One region of the Streptomyces sp. NPDC059455 genome, then DNA from elsewhere that is predicted to be linked to it. Evidence: predicted binding sites of a transcription regulator. Region 1 holds the regulator's gene; the other holds the start of a gene.
The links. Region 1 encodes HrcA, which represses chaperone genes, less so after heat shock. Its sites were predicted from a motif close to TTNGCACTCNGNNNNNCNGAGTGCNAA; they were not measured.
Positions count from the first base shown of each region.

Region 1 (7,124 bases):
GATTCCCGGCCGAAGCGCCTACCGCCCGTTGAACGCGTCCTTCAAGCGCGAGAACAGCCCCTGCTGCCCCGGCTTGCCGCACTCCCCCCGGGGGGCAACCCCCGTACCCCCGGCCGAAGCGCCTACCGCCCGTTGAACGCGTCCTTCAGGCGCGAGAACAGCCCCTGCTGCCCCGGCTTGAACTCGCCGATCGGGCGCTCCTCACCGCGCAGCTTGGACAGCCGCCGCAGCAGTTCCTCCTGCTCCGGGTCCAGCTTGGTCGGGGTGGTCACCTCGACATGCACGATCAGATCGCCCCGGCCGCCGCCCCGCAGATGGGTGATGCCGCGCTGGTGCAGCGGGATCGACTGGCCGGACTGGGTGCCGGGCCGGATGTCGACCTCCTCCAGGCCGTCCAGCGTCTCCAGCGGCACCTTGGTGCCCAGCGCCGCCGCTGTCATCGGGATGGTCACCGTGCAGTGCATATCGTCGCCGCGCCGCTGGAAGACCGGGTGCGGGAGCTCGTGGATCTCCACGTAGAGGTCGCCCGCCGGGCCGCCGCCCGGTCCGACCTCGCCCTCACCGGCCAGCTGGATCCTGGTGCCGTTGTCCACACCGGCGGGGATCTTCACCGTAAGGGTGCGCCGCGAGCGGATCCGGCCGTCGCCCGCGCACTCCGGGCACGGGGTCGGCACCACGGTGCCGAAGCCCTGGCACTGGGGACACGGCCGCGAGGTCATGACCTGGCCCAGGAAGGACCTCGTCACCTGGGAGACCTCACCGCGGCCACGGCACATGTCACAGGTCTGCGCCGAGGTGCCCGGCGCCGCGCCCTCGCCGCTGCACGTCGTGCAGACGACCGCGGTGTCGACCTGAATGTCCTTGGTGGTCCCGAACGCGGCCTCGCTGAGCTCCACGTCCAGCCGGATCATCGCGTCCTGACCACGCCGGGTCCTGGAACGCGGACCGCGCTGCGAGGCGGTGCCGAAGAACGCGTCCATGATGTCGGAGAAGTTGCCGAAACCCGCGCCGAAGCCGCCGGCGCCACCGCCGCCCGGCCCGGCATTCGGGTCCCCGCCCAGGTCGTAGACCTGCTTCTTCTGCGGATCCGACAAGACCTCGTAAGCGGCGTTGATCTCCTTGAACCGCTCCTGGGTCTTCGGATCCGGGTTCACGTCCGGATGCAGCTCGCGGGCGAGCCGCCGGAATGCCTTCTTGATCTGGTCCTGCGAGGCATCACGGGGCACGCCCAGGACTGCGTAGTAGTCCGTCGCCACTTACGACTCCGCCAGGATCTGTCCGACGTAACGTGCCACTGCGCGTACCGCTCCCATCGTTCCGGGGTAGTCCATGCGGGTCGGTCCGACCACGCCGAGTTTGGCGACCGCCTCGTCGCCGGAACCGTAGCCGACCGCGACGACCGAGGTGGCTGTGAGCCCCTCGTGAACATTCTCATGCCCGATCCGCACGGTCATACCCGAGTCCTTGGCCTCGCCCAGCAACTTGAGGAGGACGACCTGCTCCTCGAGTGCCTCCAGAACGGGCCGGATCGTCAGGGGGAAATCATGCACGAAACGCGTGAGGTTCGCGGTGCCGCCGATCATCAGCCGCTCCTCGGTCTCCTCCACAAGCGTCTCGAGCAAGGTCGACAGTACGATCGAGACGGTCCCCCGGTCCTCCTGTTCGAAGGACTCCGGAAGATCCTGCACCAACTGCGGCACATCCGCGAAACGCCGCCCCACGACCCGGCTGTTGAGCCGGGCGCGCAGATCGGCGAGCGAATCCTCGGTGACCGGGGTGGGGCAGTCGACCATGCGCTGCTCCACCCGGCCGGTGTCGGTGATCAGCACCAGCATCACCCGGGCCGGGGCCAGCGGGAGCAGCTCCACATGGCGCACCGTCGAACGGGTCAGCGACGGATACTGCACCACCGCCACCTGCCGGGTCAGCTGCGCCAGCAGCCGGACCGTGCGCCCCACCACGTCGTCGAGGTCGACCGCACCGTCCAGGAAGTTCTGAATGGCCCGCCGCTCCGGGCTGGACAGCGGCTTGACTCCGGCCAGCTTGTCCACGAAGAGGCGATAGCCCTTGTCCGTGGGGATCCGCCCGGCGCTCGTATGCGGCTGGGCGATGAAGCCCTCGTCCTCCAGAGCGGCCATGTCGTTACGCACCGTGGCCGGGGAGACCCCCAGCCGGTGCCGCTCGGTGAGCGCCTTGGAGCCGACCGGCTCCTCCGTCCCCACATAGTCCTGGACAATGGCACGCAGCACCTCGAGTCTGCGTTCGCTGAGCACCCCGCGCACCTCCAGTCCAGCGGTCTCATCAGGACGTCCGCCTGGCACTCACCGGGCACGAGTGCCAGAACCCCTCAGCCAGTGTACGGCGGGGTGCGGTGGCATGGGCAAGAGCCGCCGCTGGCAGCAACTCTCCCCCATCCCCGTTGAGCTAGCGTCGCGGTATGGAGACGTGTTGGGAAGAGGCGGGCTGGGAGCGACTCGCGCCCGGTGTGGCCCGCCGTCGGATGCCGGAGTGGGACGAGACGGTCGGCGTGGTCGTCGGCCGGACCGACATCCTCGTCGTGGACACCGGCGCGACCCTGCGCGCCGGGGCCGAGCTGCGCTCCGGGATCACCCGGCTGACCGGCCGCCGCCCCACCCGGATCGCGCTCACCCATCCGCACTTCGACCACGTCCTGGGCTCGGCCGCCTTCGCGGGCTGCGAGGTCTACGGGGCCACGGGACTGGACGAGCTGCTGCGCCGTGAGCGGGAGACGCTACGGGAGGACGCGATCCGCCACGGGGTGGACCGGGACGCCGCCACCGAGGCCGTGGACCATCTGGCCTCCCCGCACCACCTGGTCTGCGGGGAGCTCAGCCTCGACCTCGGCGGCCGCACGGTGCTGCTCGCCAATGTGGGGCCCGGCCACACCGCCCATGACCTGGCCGTTCTGGTGCCCGGCCGGCCCGAGGTGGTCTTCTGCGGCGATCTGGTGGAGGAGTCCGGCACGCCCCAGGCCGGGCCCGACGCGATCCCCGGCCACTGGCCCGCCGCGCTCGACCGGCTGCTCGCCCTCGGCGGCGCGGACGCGCGGTACGTCCCGGGGCACGGCTCCGTCGTGGACGCCGCGTTCGTAAGGGCCCAACGCGACGAACTGGCCGCCCGCTTCGGCGTGTCCGGCTAGCCGTCGCTCTAGTCATTCGCCTAGGGGTGTGCGGCGGATCGACCCGTCGGACACCCCCTGTCCTCCGGCCAGTTGTGCGCCTGCGGGAGCGGGTGGCCGCCGCGCGCTATCGTCACCCGAATGCGACAGTACGACCCGGACCTGACCCCGCCCTGGAAGCGGCAGCGGCCCGCCCCCGAGGTCCCCGCCGAACCGGACCTCGTCGTGGAGGAGGTCGCCACCGGATTCTGTGGTGCCGTGATCCGCTGCGAGAAGACCGCCCAGGGTCCGACGGTCACTCTGGAGGACCGCTTCGGCAAACATCGCGTCTTCCCCATGGAACCGCGCGGTTTTCTGCTCGAGGGGCGTGTCGTCACCCTCGTACGCCCGCGCGCGGCGGCCCCCAGCGCTCCCCGGCGCACGGCCTCGGGATCGATCGCCGTGCCGGGAGCACGTGCGAGGGTCGCCCGCGCGGGGCGCATCTATGTCGAGGGTCGCCATGACGCGGAGCTGGTCGAGCGGGTCTGGGGCGACGATCTGCGCATCGAGGGCGTCGTCGTGGAGTACCTGGAGGGCGTCGACGACCTGCCCGCCATCGTCGACGACTTCGCCCCCGGCCCGGACGCCCGGCTCGGCGTCCTCGTCGACCATCTGGTGACGGGCTCCAAGGAGTCCCGTATCGCCGCTCAGGTCACCGGCGAGCATGTGCTGGTCCTCGGCCACCCCTACATCGACATCTGGGAGGCCGTGAAGCCGTCCTCCGTCCCCATCCCGGCCTGGCCGACGGTGCCGCACGGCCAGGACTGGAAGAAGGGCGTCTGCCGCGCCCTGGGCTGGCCGGAAAACACCGGCGCCGCCTGGCAGCGGATCCTGTCCTCGGTCCACTCCTACAAGGACCTCCAGCCGGAACTCCTGGGGAAGGTCGAGGAACTGATCGACTTCGTGACGGCCCCACAGAGCTGACGGCCGCCGTAAGAGGCTGATGGCCACCGTAAGGGGCTGACGGCGGCCATAAGGGACTGATGGCCTCCGTAAGGGAATGGCTCCCCGAAGAACTAATGGGCTCCCGTACGGGCTAACGGCCCCGCCTCAGTCCACCAGGTCCCGCACCACCGCGTCCGCCAGCAGCCGCCCCCGGAGCGTGAGCACGGCCTGCCCGCGCCCGTACGGCTCCGGCTCCAGCAGGCCGTCCTCCAGGGCCCGTGCCGCGGCCGCCGCCCCGGCCGGGCGCAGCAGCTCCAGCGGGCAGCCCTCGACCAGCCGCAGCTCCAGCAGGATCCGCTCCACCCGGCGCTCCTCGGCGGACAGCAGCTCCCGGCCCGCGCCGGGCGACCGGCCCTCGCCCAGGGCCTGTGCGTATGCCCCGGGGTGCTTCACGTTCCACCACCGCACACCGCCCACGTGGCTGTGCGCGCCGGGGCCCGCGCCCCACCAGTCGGCGCCGCGCCAGTACAGCTCGTTGTGGCGGCAGCGCCCGGCGGGCGAGGTGGCCCAGTTGGAGACCTCGTACCAGGCGAACCCGGCAGCCGACAGGGTCTCCTCGGCGATCAGATAGCGGTCCGCGTGCACATCGTCGTCGGTCATCGGCACCTCGCCGCGCCGGATCCGCCGCGCCAGCTGGGTACCCTCCTCCACGATCAGCGCATACGCCGACACATGGTCCGGGCCCGCCCCGAGGGCCGTCTCCAGGGAGGCCCGCCAGTCCGCGTCGCTCTCGCCGGGCGTCCCGTAGATCAGGTCCAGGTTCACATGGCCGAATCCGGCCGCCCGCGCCTCGGCCACACACGCCTCCGGGCGCCCCGGGGTGTGCGTACGGTCCAGCACCTTCAGGACGTGCTGGCGGGCGCTCTGCATCCCGAAGGAGATCCGGTTGAAGCCCGCCTCCCGCAGCTCCGCCAGATACCGCGGGTCGACCGACTCCGGATTGGCCTCGGTCGTGACCTCGGCCCCCTCGGCCAGCCCGAACTCGTCCCGGATCGCCGCGAGCATCCGCCCCAGGTCCGCCGCCGCGAGCAGGGTCGGGGTCCCGCCGCCGACGAACACGGTCTCCACGGTCCGCGGGTCGTCCCCCAGCACCTTCCGCGCCAGCCGTACCTCCTCGACGACCTGCTCGGCGTAGTTGTCCCGCGAGGCGAGCACCCCACCGGAACCGCGCAGCTCACTGGCGGTGTAGGTGTTGAAATCGCAGTAGCCGCAGCGGGTGGCGCAGTACGGCACATGCAGATAGAACCCGAGCGGGCGCCGCTCCGCCCCCGCCAAAGCGCTCGCGGGCAGTGCGCCGTCCTCGGGCATGGGCTCACCATCAGGCAATACGGAAGGCATGCCCCCATTGTCCGGCACGACCGGCGCCACCCGGGACCGCGAGACGGTGCCTGGACGCCACGGCCCCGGCGACCGGGCCTACGGGGTATCCGGCGGACCACGCGGCGGAAGCCGCATAGCGAGGTTTTCCCCTCCCCGCCCGGGTCCAGGGTTTGGTGCGGAGCCCCGGGTCCGAGGTCTGGGGGCAGAGCCCCGGGTCCGGGGCCCGCGGCGGAGCCCCGCCACGCGGCGGAGCCGCATGGCGTCAGGTGTCGGGAAGGGGCAGGGAACGGGCCGCCGCGGGGCGTCACGATCCGTCGGACGCCCCTAGAGCACCTTCAGGACCAGCATCGCCAGGTCGTCATCCGGAGGCTCCGCCGCGAACTCGTCCACCGCCCGGCGCACCCGCTCCGCGACCTGCCGCGCGCTCAGCCCCGCGCACAGCGCGAACGCCGCCGCCAGGCCGTCCTCGTCGTCGAACTGGCGGTCGCCCGATCGGTGCTCCGTCACCCCGTCCGTCACACAGAGCAGCGTTTCCCCGGGCGTCAGATCGAACGATTCACTCTCGTACGACACATCGTCCACGACGCCCAGCAATATCTGCGGCGCCGCGACCGTGCGCACCTCGCCGTCGGGCCGCAGCACCAGCGGCAGCGGATGCCCCGCGCTGGCCAGTGTGCAGCGCACCCCCAGGCCGTCGCCCAGCGGCTCCAGCTCCCCGTACAGCAGCGACAGGAACCGCGCGACCCCGCCGCCCGGCGGCAGCCCCGCGCCTCCGACCAGGCCGCCGTCCACCAGCTCCACGACCCCGGCGGGGCCTCCCACGGCCTCCACACCGGCCACCACGGCCTCCGCGGCGCCCTCGACGGCCTGCTCCACCGCCTCCTCGCCCAGCAGCTGGTTGAGGCGGTCCAGGACCTCTCCCACGCCGTACCCCTCGCGGGCGAGCAGCCGCAGCCAGGGCCGGACGAGGCCGGTCACCACGGCCGCCTCCGGGCCGTTCCCGCAGACGTCGCCCAGGACGAAGCACCAGCGGCCGTCACCGGCCGGGAAGACGTCGTAGAAGTCGCCCCCGGCGGAGATCTCGCCGGTCGGCTCGTACACCACCGCCGACTCGACCCCGGGGATCCGCGGGATCACGGACGGCAGCAGCCCGCGCTGGAGCACCCGGCTGATGGTCGCCTGCCGGGTGTAGCGGCGGGCGGAGGCGAGTGCCAGGGCGACGCGGCGGGCGAAGTCCTCGATCAGGCCGACCACTTCGGCCGGCATCCGCACCAGCCCGGCCCGCCCCAGCAGCAGCGTGCCGAGCGCACGGCCGCCCGCCACCAGCCGGCACGCGAGGGCCGCGCCGCCGGGCCCGTACGCGGCGGGGTCGGCCGGCCAGGGCCACTCCACGGCGCTGCCGCGGACGGCGGTGGGCACATGGGGCGGCTCCTTCTCCAGCACCTGCCGCAGGCCCTCGATGCGCCCCTCACTGGCGTGCCAGACCCGGGCCAGCCGCGGCGGGCCGCTGGTGGAGTCGAGCCAGATCGCGCACCAGTCGGCGAGCCGGGGCACCAGCAGCTGTCCGGCGAGCGAGGTCACCATGTCCTCGTCGAACTGCCCGGCCAGCAGATCGGACGCCTCGGCGAGGAAGGCGAGCGCGCCGCGCTGGGTCCACTCGGGGTCGCGGCGGACCGGGACG
Region 1 covers NZ_JBHYVB010000050.1:42,734-49,857, reverse strand. Annotated here, with positions in the region: gene dnaJ (molecular chaperone DnaJ) at 123-1,256, opposite strand; gene hrcA (heat-inducible transcriptional repressor HrcA) at 1,257-2,273, opposite strand; gene ACFXB5_RS19800 (MBL fold metallo-hydrolase) at 2,438-3,160, shown strand; gene ACFXB5_RS19795 (DUF3097 domain-containing protein) at 3,281-4,102, shown strand; gene hemW (radical SAM family heme chaperone HemW) at 4,229-5,461, opposite strand; gene ACFXB5_RS19785 (SpoIIE family protein phosphatase) at 5,768-7,124, opposite strand, start outside.

Region 2 (7,124 bases), on a different contig from region 1:
CCGCTGACCCGCCGAGCCGCCGGCCCGGCGTCACGCCGCGCGCCGCGCCGTGTACTCCGGGATCTCGATCATCGGCGGCCGCTCCTCGGTGTCCACGGCCGTGGTGCGCGGCTCGAAGCCGTTCTCGCCCCGGTCGAACTGGGTCAGCCGCGGCCGCACCAGGTGGCCCCGGGCCAGCCGCAGCTGTGCGGTGCGGTAGATCGCGGCCGCCATCCGGCCGAGCGCCTGCCCGTCCTGGTGGCGGTGTTTGCGCACCCCGATGTCCACCTGGCCGAGCGCGTCGAGCCCCACTGTGTGCAGCGCGTCCACCAGCAGTCCCAGCTCGACGCCGTAGCCGACCGGGAAGGGCAGCCGCTCCAGCAGCGAGCGGCGCGCCGCATACTCCCCGCCCAGCGGCTGGACGAATCCGGCCAGCTGGGGCCAGTGCAGATTCAGCAGCGGGCGGGCGACCAGCTCGGTGACCCGGCCGCCCTGGCCCGCCACCTCGCCGAGCGGGCGGTCGTACATGCCCTTGACCAGCTCCAGCGTGGGGTCGGTCAGCAGCGGACCGACGATTCCCGAGACAAAGCGCGGTTCGAATTCCCGCAGGTCGGCGTCGATGAAGCAGACGATGTCGCCGCTCGTGGCGAGCAGAGACCGCCACAGCACCTCGCCCTTGCCGGGCAGCGCGGGCAGCCGGGGCAGCAGCGAGTCGCGGGGGACCACGGTGGCGCCCGCCGCCGCGGCGACCTCGGCGGTGCGGTCCGTGGAACCGGAGTCCAGCACCACCAGCTCGTCCACCAGCGGCACCGCCTCGCCCATCAGCTCACGCCGGATCGTGTCGGCGATCTCGCCGACCGTGGCCTCCTCGTTCAGGGCGGGCAGGACCACGCTCACCGTCGTCGCCGCGGCCCGCTTCGCGGCCAGCAGGCGATCCAGCGGACGGTCGTCGGCAGACCAGGAGCGGCGCTTCAGCCACCGCTCCACCTCATCCAGCACCTGTGTGTCTCCCCTGTTGTGATCGGGCCTGTTGTGATCGCTGTGATCCATCTCGCGCATCGGACGGCTAGCTCAACCATCCGGGCCTTCGGTTACAGTCTTGAACAACGCACGTGGCCGTCGTATGTCGGGGTCGACCTCGATGTTTACCGACGTACCGATGACGCTCGTGTCAACAAACGCCCGGGTCCGCCCGGTGCCATACCGCTCATCCAGAGGGGCAGAGGGAACGGCCCGTTGAAGCCCCGGCAACCCTCCAGCTGATCTCGCATTCCGCAGCGAGGCTCCCAGCTCGGGAAGGTGCCAATTCCGTCTCGTGGCGAAATGCGTCGCGAGGAAGATGAGGAGAAAGGGCCTCGCCATCCATGGCTGTGCAGTCAGTAGAAAGCTCAACCACTCCCTCCGCCTCCGGTGCCTTCGGCCCCGCCATCGCATTGTCCTGCCGGGAGTGCGGTGAGCGGTTCGAGCTGGGTCCGATCTTCGCGTGTGAGGCCTGTTTCGGGCCCCTCGAGGTCGCGTACGAGCTTCCGGCCGGCGACCCGGAGGGGCTCCGTCGGCGGATCGAGGCCGGTCCGAACAGCATCTGGCGCTACGCCCCGCTGTTGCCCGTCCCGGCGGACGTGGCGGATCTGCCGAGCCTGAACCCCGGCTTCACCCAGCTGGTCAAGGCCGACAACCTCGCCCGTGAGCTCGGCGTCACCGGTGAGCTGCACATCAAGGACGACTCCGGGAACCCGACCCACTCCTTCAAGGACCGGGTCGTCGCCATCGCCGTCCAGGCCGCCCGCACCTTCGGCTTCACCACCCTCTCCTGCTCCTCCACCGGTAACCTCGCCGGCGCGGTGGGCGCCGCGGCCGCCCGCGCGGGCTTCCGCTCCTGCGTCTTCATCCCGCACGACCTGGAGGCGGGCAAGGTCGTCATGGCCGCCGTCTACGGCGGTGAGCTGGTCGGCATCGAGGGCACCTACGACGACGTCAACCGCTTCTGCAGCGAGCTGATCGGCGACCCGGCGGGCGAGGGCTGGGGCTTCGTCAACGTCAATCTGCGGCCGTACTACGGCGAGGGCTCCAAGACCCTGGCGTACGAGATCTGCGAGCAGCTCGGCTGGCGGCTGCCGGACCAGATCGTCGTCCCGATCGCCTCGGGCTCCCAGCTCACCAAGATCGACAAGGGGCTGAAGGAGCTGATCGCGATCGGTCTGGTCGAGGACAGGCCCTACAAGATCTTCGGCGCCCAGGCCGAGGGCTGCTCCCCGGTCTCCGCCGCCTTCAAGGCCGGCCACGACGTCGTCCGGCCGCAGAAGCCGCGGACCATCGCCAAGTCGCTGGCGATCGGCAACCCCGCGGACGGCCCGTACGTCCTGGACATCGCCCGCCGTACGGGCGGCGCGGTGGAGGACGTGAACGACGAGCAGATCGTCGACGCCATCAAGCTGCTGGCCCGCACCGAGGGGATCTTCGCGGAGACAGCGGGCGGCGTGACCGTCGGCGTGACCAAGAAGCTGATCGAGGACGGTCTGCTCGACCCGTCCCTGACGACCGTCGTGCTCAACACCGGCGACGGCCTCAAGACCCTCGACGCGGTTGCCCCCACCACGGGTCCCTCTGCCATCATCCGCCCCACCCTTGACTCGTTCCGAGAGGCTGGCCTCGCATGAGCGTCAACGTCCGAATCCCGACCATCCTCCGCACCTACACCGGCGGCCAGGCCGAGGTCCCGGCCGAGGGCGCGACCCTCGCCGAGGTCCTGGCGGACCTGGAGAAGAACCACGCGGGCATCTCGGCCCGCGTCCTGGACGACACCGGCAAGCTCCGCCGCTTCGTCAACGTCTACGTCAACGACGACGACGTTCGCTTCGCCGACGGCCTGGCCACGGCGACCCCGGACGGCGCCGGGATCTCGATCATCCCGGCGGTCGCGGGCGGCTGCTGACCCCGCGTCCCCCTTCTCACCTTTGACATCGCCCCGTCCGGGGATAACCGGACGGGGCGATTCCGTGTGTGGAATCGCGATACAGTTGCCCGGATTCCCCGACGGTTCCGGGGTCGGAGCCACATATGAGAACTCGTCAAGTTGTGCGTAAAGTGTGAGCGCGAATTGTCGGGTTGGTTCCCTATGTCCCGCCCGGCTTACCCGAACTTCACATAATTTCTCACTTTTAACCGTTCGGCCGTGCCCAGAATTCTCGTCCGATTGACCTGTTGCAGAGGGCGTTGGGACGGATACATTCAGCGGCGGTCGACGCGTTCCGGCGCACACCCCCCACATCCGGGGGGTGAGGTCTGACCCGGGTCCGCGGAGTGCGGTCCTGCGCAAGGGCCAGCAATAGGGGAGTTAGGAATGGCTCAGGGCACCGTCAAGTGGTTCAACGCGGAGAAGGGGTACGGCTTCATCGCGGTCGACGGTGGTGCGGACGTGTTCGTCCACTACAGCGCGATCCAGATGGACGGGTACCGCACCCTCGAGGAAGGCCAGCGGGTCGAGTTCGAGATCTCGCAGGGTCAGAAGGGCCCGCAGGCCGACATGGTCCGCGTGGCCGTAGGCTGACGCGCCGACGCGACGCAGCTGAAACGAAGAAGTCCGAAGGGTCCGTGTCCCGAACAGGATACGGGCCCTTCGGCATGCCCGGACCCTCCCCCCCCCGTCCTCCGGACCACCTTCGGGCGCTTGCGCCCACCCGTCGCCCGGCCGCCACCCCTTGAGGACCACCTTCGGGCGCTTGCGCCCACCCGTCGCCCGACCATCTCCCCTCAAGGACGCCCTTCGGGCGCTTGCACTCGAATGGCCCGAGTGCTAATCATTGGCGTTAGCACTCTGACGTTGAGAGTGACAGAAGGACCGGGTCGGTGAGGCCCGCCATGGCCATGCGGGGCAAGGAACCGTGAGGCAGGCAGGCCGTCCGTCGCGGGCGCCAGCGCGGTCCGGAGCAATCCACCCCGTCTCTGGGAGGACCACTTCACATGGCCAAGATCATCGCGTTCGACGAGGAGGCGCGGCGCGGCCTCGAGCGCGGGATGAACCAGCTCGCCGACGCCGTCAAGGTCACCCTCGGCCCCAAGGGCCGTAACGTCGTCCTCGAGAAGAAGTGGGGCGCCCCCACGATCACCAACGATGGTGTATCCATCGCCAAGGAGATCGAGCTCGAGGACGCGTACGAGAAGATCGGCGCCGAGCTGGTCAAGGAGGTCGCGAAGAAGACGGACGACGTCGCCGGTGACGGCACGACGACCGCGACCGTCCTGGCCCAGGCGCTGGTCAAGGAGGGCCTCCGCAACGTCGCCGCGGGTGCCAACCCGATGGCGCTCAAGCGCGGTATCGAGAAGGCCGTCGAGGCCGTCTCCGCCCAGCTGCTCGAGCAGGCCAAGGACGTGGAGACCAAGGAGCAGATCGCCTCCACCGCCTCCATCTCCGCCGCCGACACCCAGATCGGTGAGCTCATCGCCGAGGCGATGGACAAGGTCGGCAAGGAAGGTGTCATCACCGTCGAGGAGTCGCAGACCTTCGGGCTCGAGCTCGAGCTCACCGAGGGCATGCGCTTCGACAAGGGCTACATCTCCCCGTACTTCGCGACGGACATGGAGCGTATGGAGGCGTCGCTCGACGACCCGTACATCCTGATCGTCAACTCCAAGATCAGCAGCGTGAAGGACCTCCTCCCGCTGCTCGAGAAGGTCATGCAGTCGGGCAAGCCGCTGCTGATCATCGCCGAGGACGTCGAGGGCGAGGCCCTGGCGACCCTGGTCGTCAACAAGATCCGTGGCACCTTCAAGTCCGTCGCCGTCAAGGCCCCGGGCTTCGGTGACCGCCGTAAGGCCATGCTCGGTGACATCGCCATCCTTACCGGTGGCACCGTCATCTCCGAGGAGGTCGGCCTCAAGCTGGAGAACGCCGGTCTCGACCTGCTCGGCCGTGCCCGCAAGATCACGGTCACCAAGGACGAGACCACGATCGTGGACGGTGCCGGCGACACCGAGCAGGTGCAGGGCCGCGTCAACCAGATCCGCGCCGAGATCGAGTCCTCGGACTCGGACTACGACCGCGAGAAGCTCCAGGAGCGCCTGGCGAAGCTGGCCGGCGGCGTGGCCGTCATCAAGGCCGGTGCCGCCACCGAGGTCGAGCTCAAGGAGCGCAAGCACCGCATCGAGGACGCGGTGCGCAACGCCAAGGCCGCCGTCGAGGAGGGCATCGTCGCCGGTGGTGGCGTGGCCCTGCTCCAGACCGTCTCGGTCTTCGAGAAGCTGGAGCTCGAGGGCGACGAGGCCACCGGTGCCCAGGCTGTGCGCCTGGCCCTGGAGGCCCCGCTGAAGCAGATCGCGGTCAACGCCGGTCTCGAGGGCGGCGTCGTGGTCGAGAAGGTGCGCAACCTGACCCCGGGTCACGGCCTCAACGCCGCGACCGGTGAGTACGTGGACCTGATCGCCGAGGGCATCATCGACCCGGCCAAGGTCACGCGCTCCGCGCTGCAGAACGCCGCGTCGATCGCCGCGCTGTTCCTCACCACCGAGGCCGTCATCGCTGACAAGCCGGAGAAGGCCGCCCCGGCGGGCGCTCCGGGCGGTATGCCGGGCGGTGACATGGACTTCTGATCGATTCGGCGCGTTCGTTCGCCGGTCGGTCGTACCGTCCAACGTCGGGGCGGCACCCTCTCCCAGGGGTGCCGCCCCGACGGCGTATCCGGGCCCGTGCGGATGCGGGCTGGTGCGGATGTGGGCCCGTGCGGATGCGGGCTGGTGCGGATGCGGGCCCGTACGGATACGGGGCCCGTGCGTATCCGGGCCCAGTCCCGGGCTCACCCGTGGCCGCCTCCAGGGCGTCACCCCGTGGCCGCCTCCAGGGCGGCGCGCAGATGGCCGTGCGCCTCGGCGAGGAGCTTCTCGGCGGTCGGGGCGTCCACCCCGCCCAGGATGGTGAGGATCGCGTTCTTCACCTCGCCGTCCGTGGCCGCCAGCGCGCTCTCGATCCGCTCGTCGGAGGCGCCGGTCGCCAGGAAGACGATCCTCCGCGAACGGGCGCGCAGCTTGTCGTTGGAGGCGCGCACATCGACCATCAGATTCCCGAAGGTCTTGCCCAGCCGGATCATGGTGATGGTCGAGATCATGTTGAGCACCAGCTTCTGGGCCGTGCCCGCCTTCAGCCGGGTCGAGCCGGTGAGCAGCTCCGGCCCCACGATGATCTCGATGCCGTGGTCGGCCGCGGCGGCGAGCACCGACCCGGCGTTGCAGGACAGCCCGACGGTGAGCGCGCCGCGCCGCCGGCCGTGCTCGACCGCGCCCACGGCGTACGGGGTGCGGCCGGAGGCCGAGACGCCGACCACGGTGTCGTCGGGGCCGATGCCGAGCCGGTCGAGGTCCCGGGCGGCCAGCTCCGCGCTGTCCTCCGCACCCTCGACCGAGGTCACCACGGCGTCCGGGCCGCCCGCGATCACTCCGACGACCTGCTCGGGCCGGGTGTTGAAGGTGGGCGGGCACTCGCTCGCGTCGAGCACCCCGAGCCGTCCGGCGGTGCCCGCGCCCGTATAGAGGAGGCGGCCGCCACGGGACATCCGTACGGCGATGGCGTCGATGGCGGCGGCGATACGGGGGAGCTGACCGGCGACGGCGGCGGGGACGGCGGCGTCCTCCGCGTTCATGATCCGGGCGATCTCGAGGGTTTCGAGCCGGTCGATCTCGGCGAGTTCGGGGCGGAACGCCTCGGTGGTCAGGGTGTCGAGCTGGGCGCGGAGCCGTGCGGAGTCGGCGGTAGTCATGGCGAAGCGGCTCTTTCCGGTACGTCAGCGTGAGGGTGGGGGTGACGGTGACTTGGAAGGGCGGTCACCGGGCGGAACAGTGACCGGTATCGGGGGTGGAAGCGCGAGGGCGGGACCGGCGGGGCCAGCGGGACCGGCGGGCGGGACCGGCGGGGCTCAGCGGTGCCCGCGGTGCCCGGGACCGGCGGGGCTCAGCGGTGCCCGGGACGCGGATCGTGGCGGTGCGCGAGCGCCTCGTACGACGCGGAGAGCGCGGGCGCCGCCGATTCGTAGGTCCGCTGGGCGACCCCTATGAACAGGCAGTCCACCACCAGCAGCTGGCTGGTCCGGCTGGACATGGCCGCCGGGCGCAGCTCGCTCTCGCGGGCGGTGGAGGTGGTGAGCACCAGGTCCGCGTAC
Region 2 covers NZ_JBHYVB010000014.1:36,099-43,222, forward strand. Annotated here, with positions in the region: gene ACFXB5_RS07145 (glucosyl-3-phosphoglycerate synthase) at 31-978, opposite strand; SAM riboswitch class I at 1,184-1,325, shown strand; gene thrC (threonine synthase) at 1,344-2,636, shown strand; gene ACFXB5_RS07155 (MoaD/ThiS family protein) at 2,633-2,911, shown strand; gene ACFXB5_RS07160 (cold-shock protein) at 3,320-3,526, shown strand; gene groL (chaperonin GroEL) at 3,940-5,565, shown strand; gene murQ (N-acetylmuramic acid 6-phosphate etherase) at 5,793-6,725, opposite strand; gene ACFXB5_RS07175 (MurR/RpiR family transcriptional regulator) at 6,917-7,124, opposite strand, start outside.
Region 2: a site for HrcA is predicted at 3,750-3,776, ahead of groL (chaperonin GroEL). Genes of this name have one in related genera too.